DNA from 3 places in the Cupriavidus sp. GW823-FHT07B10 genome. Region 2 is predicted to be linked to each of the others. Evidence: predicted binding sites of a transcription regulator. Region 2 holds the regulator's gene; each other region holds the start of a gene.

Region 1 (4,494 bases), on a different contig from region 2:
GCCTGGCGCGCGCCGGCCACGTGTTCCTGGAACTGGTGCAGGCCGATGTGCTGGCGCTGTCGATCCAGGAGCGCCGCGTTTGCTACGTGCTCAAGGCGCGCCGCGCCGTGACCGAGGCACTGGGCTATATCGACGCCAGCGGACTGGCCGACTGATCCTTGCGGCGTGGCCGGGCTACTTCCGGACTTCCTTCAGTGCCCGCTCACGCGCGGCCTCCCGGTCCTGCGTGAGCCGGTAGGCCGCGTAGTACTTGTAGATATTGCGCACATAGGTGGTGGTTTCGATGCCGATCTTCTCCGCCACCACGATCTCGACATTGTTGAACCACTTGTCGGGATCCAGCCCGCGCGCCGCAGCCTCCTTGCGCATCTTGGCGATATTGCCGGGCCCGGCGTTGTAACTGGCAAAGGCGAACAGTGGCCGGTTGGATTCCGAGAAATGCGCGTCGGGGAAGTACTTCGTCATCAGCCGGTCCATGTACTTGGCGCCGGCGTGGATGTTGGACTCGACCATCTGGATATTGCCCACGTTCAGTTCCTTGCCGGTGGCGGGCATGATCTGCATGATGCCGACGGCGCCCACGCGGCTGCGCGCCTGCTGGTTGAGCTGTGACTCCTGGAAGCCCTGTGCCGCCAGCATCAGCGGGTCGAAGCCATAGTCCTTGCCATACTTCTCGAAGAAGGCAACGGTCTGCTGGAAGCGCTTGTATTCGGCGTCCTCGGTGTTGTTCTTGATCTGCTTGACCCGGCGCATGGATTGCTTGATCAGGTATTCCGCCATGCCCTGCTTCTTGACGTAATTGACATAGAAATCGTCAATGACCTGCCGCAACTGCGGGCTGTCCTTGCGGAAGGCCCAGCCGACATAGCCGCCTTCACGCACCGCCAGGTCCTGGCGCACCTTGATGTCAGGCAGGATCTGCGCCCACATTGCGGCCTTCCAGTCGTCGACCACGACGATCTCCAGCAGGCCCGCGTTCAGCATCTCGAGCACGTCCTCGTCTTCAAGGGCATCGGGCAGCAGCACCAGCTTCATCGGCGCCTTGCCGGACTGGCGCAGGCGGTTGTTCAGTGCAGTCAGGCTGTCGTAGTAGCTGCTCGCGCGGCGCACGTGGACGGTCTTGCCCGCCAGGTCGTCCAGGCTCTTCAGCGCCGGCGACTTGGGGCCGGTCACGATCAGCTCGCGCACTGGCTTGCGGTCGCGCGGCGCGGCAAAGTCGACCATCTTCAGCCGGGCCTCGGTCTCGGTCAGGTTGCCGGCGGCGATATCGCCCAGGCCCGCCGCCAGGTCGGGCAGCAGCCGGTCGCGCGTGGTGGGGATGATGATGATGGTGAGCGGGCGCTTGCCCAGTCGACTGGCGTAGGTCTTGTTCAGGTAGCGCTCGAATTCCCGCACCAGTTCTGCGGTAATTCCGCGCTCGTGGCCTTTGTCGCTGAAGTAGAGGGTGCGGCTGTAAGGCACCAGCACGCGGATGACGCGACTGGTGACCATCACATCGAAGTCGCCCATGCGCGGCTTGTTGGCCAGGTTGAGGCCGCGCGGCCTGGCGACATCTGCCTTGCCGGTTGCGGCTTTCGCCGCGGGGGCCGCAACGGGCGCGGACGCCGGCGCCGGCTTCTGCTGCGCGGCAAACGTGCTGCACAGGCTGAGTGCGCCCACCAGGCCGGACAGGAGAAGGCCTGCGAACCAGTGGCGTGGGTGGGCAGCGGACATGGCGCAGATGGCAAGCCGGGCAGAAAGGCGCACGACTCGCTCGTATCGAGTCTAGGCGCGATCCTGCCTCTTGCAAGCCGCCAGGGTCCGGATGCTGCCGAAGGGCAAACGGGAGGGGTATGTCTGGCACGAAGAAGGTGGCCGGCTGATCCCGGCCACCCGTCTCGCAAAGGCTGGCGCTATTGCTTTGGTGCGGCCATTTCCTGCTTGGCCGTTGCATCGGCTGCCTTGTTCTCTACTTTGCGCTCCTGCTTGGCAGCGCCGACTTCTTCCTTGTACTCACCCTTGGCCGCCTTCTTCTTGGCCTTGTACTCGGCGGCGGCCTTCTGGCGCGCCTCGCGGCGTTCCACCAGCGGGTCCTTCGGCGGCTCGATCTGGGTCATGCCGGGCGGCACGCCCTGGCCGCCTGCCGGCGTGGCAGAGGTTGCCGGCATCGCCGGGGTCGCGGGCATGCCCTGGGCAGCAGGGGTTGCCGGCGTGGCCGGGGTAGCGGGGGTGGCGGTTGTCTGGGCAATGGCCGCAGCGCAGCTGAGGCCAGCCAGGCCTGCGGCAATCACGCTGGCGATTCGGGTAAGGCGAGCAGGCTGTTTCGTATCCATGGAATACCTCCAGAGTCGCTGTCGGAGGCGCCGGCAACGGAAGCGCTCGGCGCGGCGTACGCCGTACATCCGGCCAAGACGGGCGCGCGGCGACAAGCCCAGTCTAGGTAGCGGCACCACGTTGCGCTGTCAGGCACACGCCCGAATGGGTGCCGGGATTATTCCTACAGGCGGGTCGTTGCCGGCCGGGAGCCCATGCCGCGCAAGGCATCAACCGCTCCTCGGGAAAACCCGCATCACACCCGCGTCTTGAAATGCCCCTACCCCGTCCCTATAATTAGCACTCGTCAGGGGTGAGTGCTAACAGCCTCCTGCGACACCTGAACATTTCTGACGGCCGTCGCCTCGGTAGCCGGCCGATTTGTGATCAAAAACTCACTTTGTATCTAGGAGTCCGTATGAATCTGCGTCCTTTGCACGACCGCGTGATCGTGAAGCGTCTGGACAACGAAACCAAGACCGCGTCCGGTATCGTGATTCCCGACAACGCTGCCGAGAAGCCCGATCAAGGCGAAGTGCTGGCAATCGGTCCTGGCAAGAAGGATGACAAGGGCAACAACATCGCCCTCGACGTCAAGGTCGGTGACCGCGTGCTGTTCGGCAAGTACGCCGGCCAGGCCGTGAAGGTGGAAGGCCAGGAACTGCTGGTCATGCGCGAAGAAGACATCATGGCCGTGGTGAACAAGTAATTCACCAACTGACCGCCACCCCGTACAGATTTCAGGAGATTCAAGAATGGCAGCTAAAGACGTAGTGTTCGGCGACGCCGCACGTGCCAAGATGGTCGAAGGCGTGAACATCCTCGCCAACGCAGTCAAGGTGACCCTGGGCCCGAAGGGCCGCAACGTGGTGCTGGAGCGCAGCTTCGGCGGCCCGACCGTGACCAAGGACGGCGTGTCCGTGGCCAAGGAAATCGAGCTGAAGGACAAGCTGCAGAACATGGGCGCCCAGATGGTCAAGGAAGTGGCTTCCAAGACCAGCGACAACGCCGGTGACGGTACCACCACCGCAACCGTGCTGGCCCAGTCGATCGTGCGCGAAGGCATGAAGTTCGTCGCCGCCGGCATGAACCCGATGGACCTGAAGCGCGGCATCGACAAGGCTGTTGCCGCCGCCGTGGAAGAGCTGAAGAAGGTCAGCAAGCCCACCACTACCAGCAAGGAAATCGCCCAGGTTGGCGCGATCTCGGCCAACAGCGACACCTCCATCGGTGAGCGCATCGCCGAAGCCATGGACAAGGTCGGCAAGGAAGGCGTGATCACGGTTGAAGACGGCAAGTCGCTGGCCGACGAGCTGGAAGTCGTGGAAGGCATGCAGTTCGACCGCGGCTATCTGTCGCCGTACTTCATCAACAACCCGGAAAAGCAGGTTGTCCAGCTGGACAACCCGTTCGTGCTGCTGTTCGACAAGAAGATCAGCAACATCCGCGACCTGCTGCCGGTGCTGGAGCAAGTGGCCAAGGCCGGCCGCCCGCTGCTGATCGTCGCTGAAGACGTCGAGGGCGAAGCCCTGGCGACCCTGGTGGTCAACAACATCCGTGGCATCCTGAAGACCGCCGCCGTCAAGGCCCCGGGCTTCGGCGACCGCCGCAAGGCCATGCTGGAAGACATCGCCATCCTGACCGGCGGCACCGTCATCGCTGAAGAAATCGGCCTGACGCTGGAAAAGGCTGGCCTGAACGACCTGGGCCAGGCCAAGCGCATCGAGATCGGCAAGGAAAACACCATCATCATCGACGGCGCCGGCGACGCAGCTGCGATCGAAGGCCGCGTCAAGCAAATCCGCGCCCAGATCGAAGAAGCGACCTCGGACTACGACCGTGAGAAGCTGCAAGAGCGCGTGGCCAAGCTGGCCGGCGGTGTTGCCGTGATCAAGGTTGGCGCTGCCACCGAAGTCGAAATGAAGGAAAAGAAGGCCCGCGTGGAAGACGCCCTGCACGCCACCCGCGCTGCGGTGGAAGAAGGCATCGTCCCCGGCGGTGGTGTGGCCCTGCTGCGTGCCCGCGCTGCGATCTCGGCACTGACCGGCGAAAACGCCGACCAGAACGCCGGTATCAAGATCGTGCTGCGCGCCATGGAAGAGCCGCTGCGCCAGATCGTGCTGAACGCCGGTGAAGAAGCTTCGGTGGTCGTTGCCAAGGTTATCGAAGGCAAGGGCAACTACGGCTACAACGCCGCTTCGG
Region 2 (4,494 bases):
GCCGACCTGCCATTCCAGCCGCTCGCGTTCGAGCTGCATCTCGCGCGACTGGTGTTCCACCGCCTCGCGCTGGCGCACGCAGGCACGCCAGGCGCGCCAGGCCTCGGCCACCGCGCCGGCCTGCTGGGTGAGGCCGGCGTGGGCGTCGAACAGCAGCCGCTGCGCATCGGGGCGCAGCAGCAGCTGGTGCGCGTGCTGGCCGTGGATGTCGACCAGCTGGTCGCCGACTTCGCGCAGCTGCGCCAGGGTGGCGGCGGCGCCGTTGATAAAGGCCTTGCTGCGGCCGCCGGCATCGACCGTGCGGCGCAGCAGCACGGTATGCACGCCGTCTTCCGCTTCGCTGTTGAGCTCGCGCTCGGCCAGCCAGGCATCCAGTGCCGGGTGGGTCGAGAAGGTGGCGCTGACGCTGGCGCGCGGGGCGCCTTCGCGCACCACGCCGGCATCGGCGCGTTCGCCCAGCACCAGCGCCAGGGCATCGATCAGGATGGATTTGCCGGCGCCGGTCTCGCCGGTGAAGACGGTGAAGCCAGTGGTGAAGTCCAGGTCGAGCGTATCGACGATGACGAAATCGCGGATGGACAGGCTGCGCAGCATCGTGGCGTGGAAGGTAGTCGGTCCGATGGGTTCGGGCTCAGGCTTGGAGGGCGGCTTGATACTGGCTCAGAGGCGGTTATCCTCGGACGGGTATTCGTGCCAGTGCAGCTTCTTGCGCAGCGTGGCGTAGTAGTTGTAGCCGACCGGGTGCAGCAGGTTGATGGTCTTTTCGGAGCGCCGCACCACGATGCGGTCGCCCGGCAGCAGCGAGGTCAGCGACTGCATGTCGAAGTTGACGCTGGCGTCGCGCGCGCTGGCCACCTCGATGGTGACCTCGGCGTCGTGCGGCAGCACGATCGGGCGGTTGGACAGCGCGTGCGGGGCAATCGGCACCAGCACCACGCCCGACAGCGTCGGATGCAGGATCGGGCCGCCGGCGGACAGCGCGTAGGCGGTGGACCCGGTGGTGGTCGACACGATCAGGCCGTCCGAGCGCTGGTTGTACATGAAGTGGCCGTCCACCGACACCGCCAGCTCGACCATGCCGGAGATGCCCGAGCGGTTCACCACCACGTCGTTCAGGGCCAGCGCGGAGAAGATGTTCATGTCGTCGCGCACCACGCGCGATTCCAGCAGCAGGCGGGTCTCGGCCTCATAGCGGCCGTCGAGCATGTCGGGCAGCACGGTGTGCGCGTCTTCCAGCGCGATGTCGGTCATGAAGCCCAGCCGCCCGTGGTTGACGCCGATCAATGGCACGTCATAGCCGGCGAGCTGGCGGGCGATGCCCAGCAGCGTGCCGTCGCCGCCCAGCACCACGGCCACGTCGGCCTGCCGGCCGATCTCCTCGGCGGACAGGGCAGGGTAGGCGGTCAGCCCGGTGGCGAGCGAGGTTTCGCGCTCGAACACCACGTCCTGCCCGTTGCGCAGGATATAAGAGGCGATCTCCTCCAGCGGCCCTTCGATGCCGGCAGTGGAGTACCGGCCCACCAGGGCGACGGTCTTGAACGAAGTGCGCACGGCGCTGGCTTTCGGGGGGGCGGACATGCGTGGATTAGACCATACCGCCATGACGCTTGTCAGCAGGCGCCAGCGGGCGGGCCAGGCCGGCCGCCAGAAGGTCCAAAACTTGCGTAAAATCGGGGCATCATGGATGAACGCTCCAAAACGCTGCTCAAGACCCTGATCGAGCGCTATATTGCCGAAGGGCAGCCGGTCGGTTCCCGCACCTTGTCGAAATACTCGGGGCTGGACCTGTCGCCTGCGACGATTCGCAATGTGATGTCCGATCTGGAGGAAATGGGCTTTATTGCCAGTCCGCACACCTCGGCCGGCCGTATCCCGACCCCGCGCGGCTACCGGCTGTTCGTCGATTCGATGCTGACGGCCAAGCCGCTGGAGCGCAACGCCGACCTGGCCGAGCTGACCGGCCAGATCCAGGACCAGCTCGGCGGCCAGCAGCTGGGGCCGCAGCGCATGATCACGGCGGCGGCGCGCACGCTGTCCAACCTGTCGCACTTCGCCGGCGTGGTGATGACGCCGCGCCGCGCGCAGGCGTTCCGGCAGATCGAATTCATGCGGCTGTCGGACAAGCGCATCCTGCTGATCATCGTCAGCCCCGAGGGCGACGTGCAGAACCGCATCATCCAGACCGAGCTGTCGTACACGCCGGCCCAGCTGATCGAGGCGGCCAACTTCTTCAACTCGCACTATGCCGGCATGAGCTTCGACGCGGTGCGCGGCCACCTGCGGGTGGAACTGCAGGACCTGCGCCGCGACATGTCGCAGCTGATGCAGGCCGCGGTCGAGGCCGGCAGCGTCGCCGAGGACGAGGACGACGACCACGTCTTCATCAGTGGCGAGCGCAAGCTGCTGGAAGTGGAAGACCTGGCCTCCAGCATGGACAAGCTGCGGCGCCTGTTCGACGTGTTCGAGCACAAGACCAGCCTGCTGCAGCTGCTGGACGTGTCCAGCCATGCGCAGGGTGTGCAGATCTTTATCGGCGGCGAAAGCCGGCTGGTGCCGATCGAAGACATGGCGGTCATCACCGCCCCGTACGAGGTCGACGGCCAGATCGTCGGCACGCTCGGCGTGATCGGCCCCACGCGCATGGCGTATGAGCGCGTGATCCCCATCGTCGACATCACCGCGCGCCTGCTGTCCAGCGCCCTGAGCCAGAACTAGTGCAAAGACTGGCTGGTCTGACAAGCGGCCCCATTCCTGCCGAGCGCGGCAATCGCCGGTGCGCCGCACCGGCGCCATCCCGGCACCGTGTCAACCCGGAAGCGACATGACGTTTTCTCCCGAACCGGCCTACCAGCACGGCCACGCGCCGCGCACGGCGATCCTGCTGGTCAATCTGGGCACCCCGGACGCTCCCACGCCCAAGGCGGTGGGGCGCTACCTGAAGGAGTTCCTGTCCGACCCGCGCGTGGTCGAGATCCCGCGCGCGGCCTGGCTGCCGCTGCTGCATGGGGTGATCCTGCCGCTGCGTTCGCGCGCCTCGGCGCTGAAATACGAATCGATCTGGCTGCGCGAGGCCCATATGACGGGCTCGCCGCTGCTGGTCTACAGCGAGCGCCAGGCCCATGCGCTGCAGCGGCTGATGAACCAGCACGGCCATGAGGTGACGGTCGCGTGCGCAATGCGCTACGGCAACCCGTCGATCGCCTCGGTGCTGGAGGCGCTGCGCCGGCAGGGCTGCGAGCAGGTGCTGGTGCTGCCGATGTATCCGCAATACTCCGGCACCACCACGGCCACGGCCTTCGACGAGGTGTTCCGGGTGCTGGGCCAGTGGCGCAACCAGCCCGAGCTGCGGCTGGTCAAGCATTTCCATGACCATCCGGCCTATATCTCGGCGCTGCACCAGCAGGTCGGCGCCTACTGGGCGCGCCACGGCATGCCGGACTTTGCCCGCGGCGACAAGCTGATCCTGTCGTTCCACGGTGTGCCGCGGCGCACGCTGGAGCTGGGCGACCCCTATCACTGCGAATGCCTGAAGACCGGCCGGCTGCTGGGCGAGGCGCTGGGCCTGCAGCCGGGCCAGTACCAGGTGACGTTCCAGTCTCGTTTCGGCAAGGCGGAATGGCTGCAGCCGTACACCGCGCCGACGCTGGCCGAGCTGGGCAAGGTCGGCGCGGGCCGGGTCGATGTCTTCTGTCCCGGCTTTCCGGCCGACTGCATCGAGACCCTGGAGGAAATCGCCATGGAAGGGCAGACCGAGTTCAAGGTCGCGGGCGGCAAGGATTTCCACTTCATCCCGTGCCTGAATGACGCCGATCCGTGGGTCGCGGCCATGGCCGAGATCGCGCTGCAGCACCTGCAAGGCTGGCCGCTGGCCACGCCGCATCCGCATGAACTGGAAGCACGGCGCACGCGCGCCCAGACCCGGGGAGCGGCGGCATGAATGTCGACTTTGAGCCGGATGCGCGCCAGCGCATCGACAAATGGCTGTGGTGCGCGCGCTTCTTCAAGACGCGCTCGCTCGCGGCCGAAGCGGTGGAGCGCAGCAAGGTGACCGTCAACGGCCAGCCATGCAAGAACTCGCGCGAGGTGAAGCCCGGCGACATGGTGGTGCTGGAAGCGCACCAGCAGCGCTGGGAACTGGTGGTGAAAGGCATTGCCCCGGCGCGCGGGCCGGCGCCGGTGGCGCAGACGCTGTACGAGGAAAGTGCCGAAAGCCAGTCGCGCCGGCTGGCCGACGCCGAGCGCCGGCGCCTGCAGCCGGAGCCGTCCGCGCAGATCCAGGGGCGCCCGACCAAGCGGGACCGGCGCCGCATCGACCACCTGAAGAGCTGAAATGACAATGCGGCGGCACCGGGAAGCCCCCGCTGCCGCCGCGCGCTTGGACCAGGGTCAGGTGGCGCTTATTCCTGCGTGACTTCCTGGCTGACGATAGGGACGATGTAGTGCTTGAACACCGCCTTGCCGCTGCCATACTCCGTATCGCGCGGGGTGAATGCG
Region 3 (4,494 bases), on a different contig from region 2:
GTCGAGCACATCGTGATCGCGATCTTCGTGATCGGCATCATCGGGCTGCTGCTGGAGCATGCGCTGCTGGCGCTGGCCCGGCGCTTCAGCTACGGCACCAACTGACACGCGGGGAGAATCGCCATGGACAAGTTCGTCAGCATCGAAAACGTCGGCCAGACCTTCAAGACCCGCAAGGGCCCGTTCGTCGCCCTGCGCGATATCAACCTGCATATCGCCGAGGGCGAGTTCATCACGCTGATCGGCCATTCAGGCTGCGGCAAGTCCACGCTGCTGAACCTGGTCGCGGGACTGGCCACGCCCACCACCGGCGCGCTGATCTGCGCCGGGCGCGAGATCGCCGGGCCGGGGCCGGAGCGCGCGGTGGTGTTCCAGAACCATTCGCTGCTGCCGTGGCTGACGTGCTTCGAGAACGTCTACCTGGGCGTGGAGCGCGTCTTCGCCGCCAGCGAGAGCAAGCCGCAGCTCAAGGCGCGCACGCACGACACGCTGGCGCTGGTGGGCCTGACGCACGCCGAGAACAAGTATCCGCATGAGATCTCCGGCGGCATGAAGCAGCGCGTGGGCATTGCCCGCGCGCTGGCGATGGCGCCCAAGGTGCTGCTGATGGACGAGCCCTTCGGCGCGCTCGATGCGCTCACGCGCGCGCACCTGCAGGACGAGCTGATCAAGATCGTGGCGCGCACCCGCAGCACCGTGGTGATGGTGACCCACGACGTCGACGAGGCCGTGCTGCTGGCCGACCGCATCATCATGATGACCAACGGTCCGGCCGCGACCATCGGCGAGATCCTGAAGGTGGAGCTTCCGCGTCCGCGCGACCGCGTCGCGCTGGCCGACGACAAGGCCTACCACGCCTGCCGCACCGCGGTGCTGGACTTCCTCTACCGCAAGCAGCGCAACCCGGCGCTGCAGGAAGCCGCGTAGTGCCCGCCGGCCGCGTGCCGGTGGGCGGCCCTATGTGGCACAGGCGGCGATGGGCGCGGCGGCCTGGCTCCGCTATCATGAACCCAGAACAGACTACCCCCACGCCGCCATGACCACGCCAGCCACGTCCTTCCCTGCTGCCCGCTATATCAAGGAGATCGGCCGCGGCGTCAACGGCGCGCGGGCGCTGCCGCGCGAAGACGCGCAGGCCCTGTTCGACGCCATGCTGGCCGGGCGCGTCTCGGACCTGGAGCTCGGCGCCATCCTGATGGCCTACCGCATCAAGGGCGAGGCCCCGCACGAGCTGGCCGGCATGCTGGAAGCCGCCCATGCGCACTGCCAGCCGCTGCCGGCGCCGCCTGACCGGCAGGTGGTGGTGATCCCCAGCTACAACGGTGCGCGCAAGCAACCCAACCTGGTGCCGCTGCTGGCGCTGCTGCTGGCGCGCGAAGATGTCCCCGTGCTGGTGCACGGCACGCGCCTGTTCAATGGCCGCGTGACCAGCATGGCGCTGTTCGAGGCGCTGGGCGTGCCCTTGTGCGCGACTACCGGCGACGCCTCGGCACGGCTGCGCGAGAGCAGCGACCTCGGGCCGCTGGCGGTGCTGCCGGTGGATGTGCTGTCGCCCGGGCTGTCGCAGCTGCTGGAGCGGCGCACCGTGATCGGCCTGCGCAATTCGGCGCATACGGTGGCCAAGATGCTGCAGCCGGTGGGCGAGCATTCGCCCGCGGAAGGGTTGCGCCTGTACAGCTACACCCACCCCGAATACCGCGAGACGCTGACCGACTACTTCTCGCATGAACCCGCCAACGTGCTGCTGGCACGCGGCACCGAGGGCGAAGTGGTGGCCGATGCGCGCCGCACCAGCCGCATCGACTGGCTGCACGAGGGGCACCAGCAGACGCTGGTCGATCCGGCTGTTGGTTCGCTGGCCGAAGTGCCTGAACTGCCGCCCGGCAGCGACGCCGGCCAGACCGTGGCCTGGATCCGGCGCGTGCTGGACGGCGCGGCGCCGGTGCCGGCACCGATCGCGATCCAGGTCGAGGCCATCCGCGAATGCCTGCGGCAAGGCACTCGCGTGACCTGGGCCAGCCCGGTCTGAGCCAGCCCCGGGACCGCTGTCAGGGCTTGCGCGGGGGCAGCGGGATGCGCTCGGTCTCGCCCGGCACGTGCGGGAACTGATCGTCCTCCCAGCGCTGGGCGGCGGCCTCGATCGCCACCTTGCTGCTGGCAACGAAATTCCAGTAGATGAAGCGGTGCCCGTCGGTCGGGTCGCCGCCCAGCAGCATTACGCGCGACGGCGTCGTGGCCGTCAGCGTTGCGGGCTGGCCCGGCGTGAGCACCACCATATGCTCGGCCGGCAGCGGCTCGCCGTCGAGCGCCACCGCCCCGTCCACCGGATAGATGCCCCGCTCGGCATGATCGGCCGGGATCTCCACGCTCGCGCCCGCATCCAGCTCGATCGCCACGTACAGGGTGCGGCTGAAGACCTTGACCGGAGAGACCTGGCCAAAGGCATCGCCCGCAATCACCACCATGCGCACACCCGGCCGCTCGATCCGTGGCAGCGTGGCGGCGGGATGGTGGAAAAATGACGGCTCGGCACCCTCATGCTCCTGCGGCAGTGCCACCCAGGTCTGGATGCCGTGCAGGCGGGCCCCGGCGGGGCGCACATGCTCGGGCGAGCGCTCCGAGTGCACGATGCCGTGCCCGGCGGTCATCCAGTTGACATCGCCCGGGCGGATCGCCTGGTCGCTGCCCAGGCTGTCTCGGTGGATGATCTCGCCCTCGAACAGATAAGTGACCGTGGCCAGTCCGATATGTGGATGCGGGCGCACGTCGGCTCCGCCGCCCGGCGGCAGTTGCACCGGCCCCATATGGTCGAAGAAGATAAACGGACCAACGGTCTGGGTGGCGGCGGCGGGCAACAGCCGGCGCACGGTAAAATCGCCCAGGTCGCGCACATGCGGCTTGAGCAAGTGTTCGATAGCAGACATAACTCCTCCGGTGGAATGAGAGAGGCTTGCAAGGATGCCAGCGCGCCGCAGCTTGGTCGAGTGTAGCCGCTGCTGCAACAAATCATTGCAGCAGCGGGCAGAACCCCCGTGCCCGGCACCGCTCTAACATCCAGTGCGCCGAACCGTGGGTATCGTTCCCGCCGCTCGAATTGATAGGTAGCTATGCCAGCAGCAAGAGCAATCGAGAGGAACTATCACGACCATCGGGGCTCCAATTAGCACTCACCCGGCCTGAGTGCTAATATGTGTTGCAGTGCCACCGCCCCAACAGGCGCGGCACCCCGGCAACCGAACCGCCGGATGCGAAAGGAGCCATTGAGTGAACGCAGTCTTGTCTGCCGACCAAACCCTGAATAACCGTCTGCCGACGGCACCCCGGAGCACGGGCAGCTTCGCGCTGACCTTCCCGGCCACCGTTGGCAACCTCGACAGCTATATCCAGGCTGTCCACCGGATTCCGCTGTTGACCGCGGAGGAAGAGCAGCGCCTGGCGCGCGAGCTCCGCGACCACGATTCCGTTGACGCTGCCCGCCAGATGGTGATGTCCCACCTGCGCCTGGTGGTGTCGATCGCCCGCCAGTACCTGGGCTACGGCCTGCCCCACGCCGACCTGATCCAGGAAGGCAATATCGGCCTGATGAAGGCGGTCAAGCGCTTCGACCCCGACCAGGGCGTGCGCCTGGTGTCGTACGCGATGCACTGGATCAAGGCCGAGATCCACGAATACGTGCTGAAGAACTGGCGCATGGTCAAGGTGGCCACCACCAAGGCCCAGCGCAAGCTGTTCTTCAACCTGCGCAGCCACAAGCAGGGCGCGCACACGTTCACGCCGGAGCAGGTCGAGGCCGTGGCGCGCGAGCTGAACGTCAAGCCCGAAGAAGTGATGGAGATGGAAACCCGCCTGTCGGGCGGCGACTTGGCGCTGGAAGGCCAGATCGACGACGGCGAAGAGGAATTCGCCCCCATCGCCTACCTGGCGGACAACCACAACGAGCCCACCCGCGTGCTGGAAGCCAAGCGCCACGACCGCATGCAGGTCGAGGGCCTGGAAGAAGCGCTGGGCAAGCTGGACGAACGCAGCCGCCGCATCATCGAGGCACGCTGGCTGCACGTCGAAGACGATGGCTCGGGCGGCTCCACGCTGCATGAGCTGGCTGACGAGTTCGGCGTCTCGGCCGAGCGCATCCGCCAGATCGAGGCCGCGGCCATGAAGAAGATGAAGGGGGCGCTGCAGGCGTTCGCCTGATCCGCACCCCCAGCCATGCAAAAGGCCGGTCCACTGGACCGGCCTTTTTGTTGCCCGCGAGAGGGTGAGTGCGACCTTATGCCGCACCCCTTCCCACCCTTTCACGTCACGACAGCAGCTGTTTCAGGTCGTGCGCGATCGGATCCGGACCCTGGCCGTGGCGGATGAACAGCCGCAGCTTGCCGTCCGGGTCGAACACATAGCTGCCCGCGGAGTGGTCCACCGTGTAGTTGTTCGGGGAGCTGCCCGGCACCTTGGCGTAGAACACCTTGAAGTCCTTGGTCAACTTCTGCAGTGCGGCTT

Evidence for each region. The regulator HrcA, encoded in region 2, represses chaperone genes, less so after heat shock. The targets are predictions, from matches to a motif close to TTAGCACTCNNNNNNNNNGAGTGCTAA.
Region 1: a site for HrcA is predicted at 2,590-2,616, ahead of groES (co-chaperone GroES). Genes of this name have one in related genera too.
Region 3: a site for HrcA is predicted at 3,161-3,187, ahead of rpoH (RNA polymerase sigma factor RpoH). Genes of this name have one in related genera too.

Annotation. Positions count from the first base shown of each region.
Region 1 is NZ_JBXAGS010000001.1:734,638-739,131, forward strand. Features, by position in the region: gene AC1Q6V_RS03500 (hypothetical protein) at 1-155, shown strand, start outside; gene AC1Q6V_RS03505 (MltF family protein) at 175-1,713, opposite strand; gene AC1Q6V_RS03510 (hypothetical protein) at 1,893-2,312, opposite strand; gene groES (co-chaperone GroES) at 2,711-3,001, shown strand; gene groL (chaperonin GroEL) at 3,048-4,494, shown strand, end outside.
Region 2 is NZ_JBXAGS010000006.1:302,628-307,121, reverse strand. Features, by position in the region: gene recN (DNA repair protein RecN) at 1-594, opposite strand, end outside; gene AC1Q6V_RS15965 (NAD kinase) at 661-1,578, opposite strand; gene hrcA (heat-inducible transcriptional repressor HrcA) at 1,681-2,715, shown strand; gene hemH (ferrochelatase) at 2,822-3,937, shown strand; gene AC1Q6V_RS15950 (RNA-binding S4 domain-containing protein) at 3,934-4,329, shown strand; gene AC1Q6V_RS15945 (hypothetical protein) at 4,398-4,494, opposite strand, start outside.
Region 3 is NZ_JBXAGS010000001.1:341,721-346,214, reverse strand. Features, by position in the region: gene ntrB (nitrate ABC transporter permease) at 1-105, shown strand, start outside; gene AC1Q6V_RS01740 (ABC transporter ATP-binding protein) at 124-927, shown strand; gene ybiB (DNA-binding protein YbiB) at 1,037-2,029, shown strand; gene AC1Q6V_RS01730 (pirin family protein) at 2,049-2,924, opposite strand; gene rpoH (RNA polymerase sigma factor RpoH) at 3,265-4,191, shown strand; gene AC1Q6V_RS01720 (SCO family protein) at 4,298-4,494, opposite strand, start outside.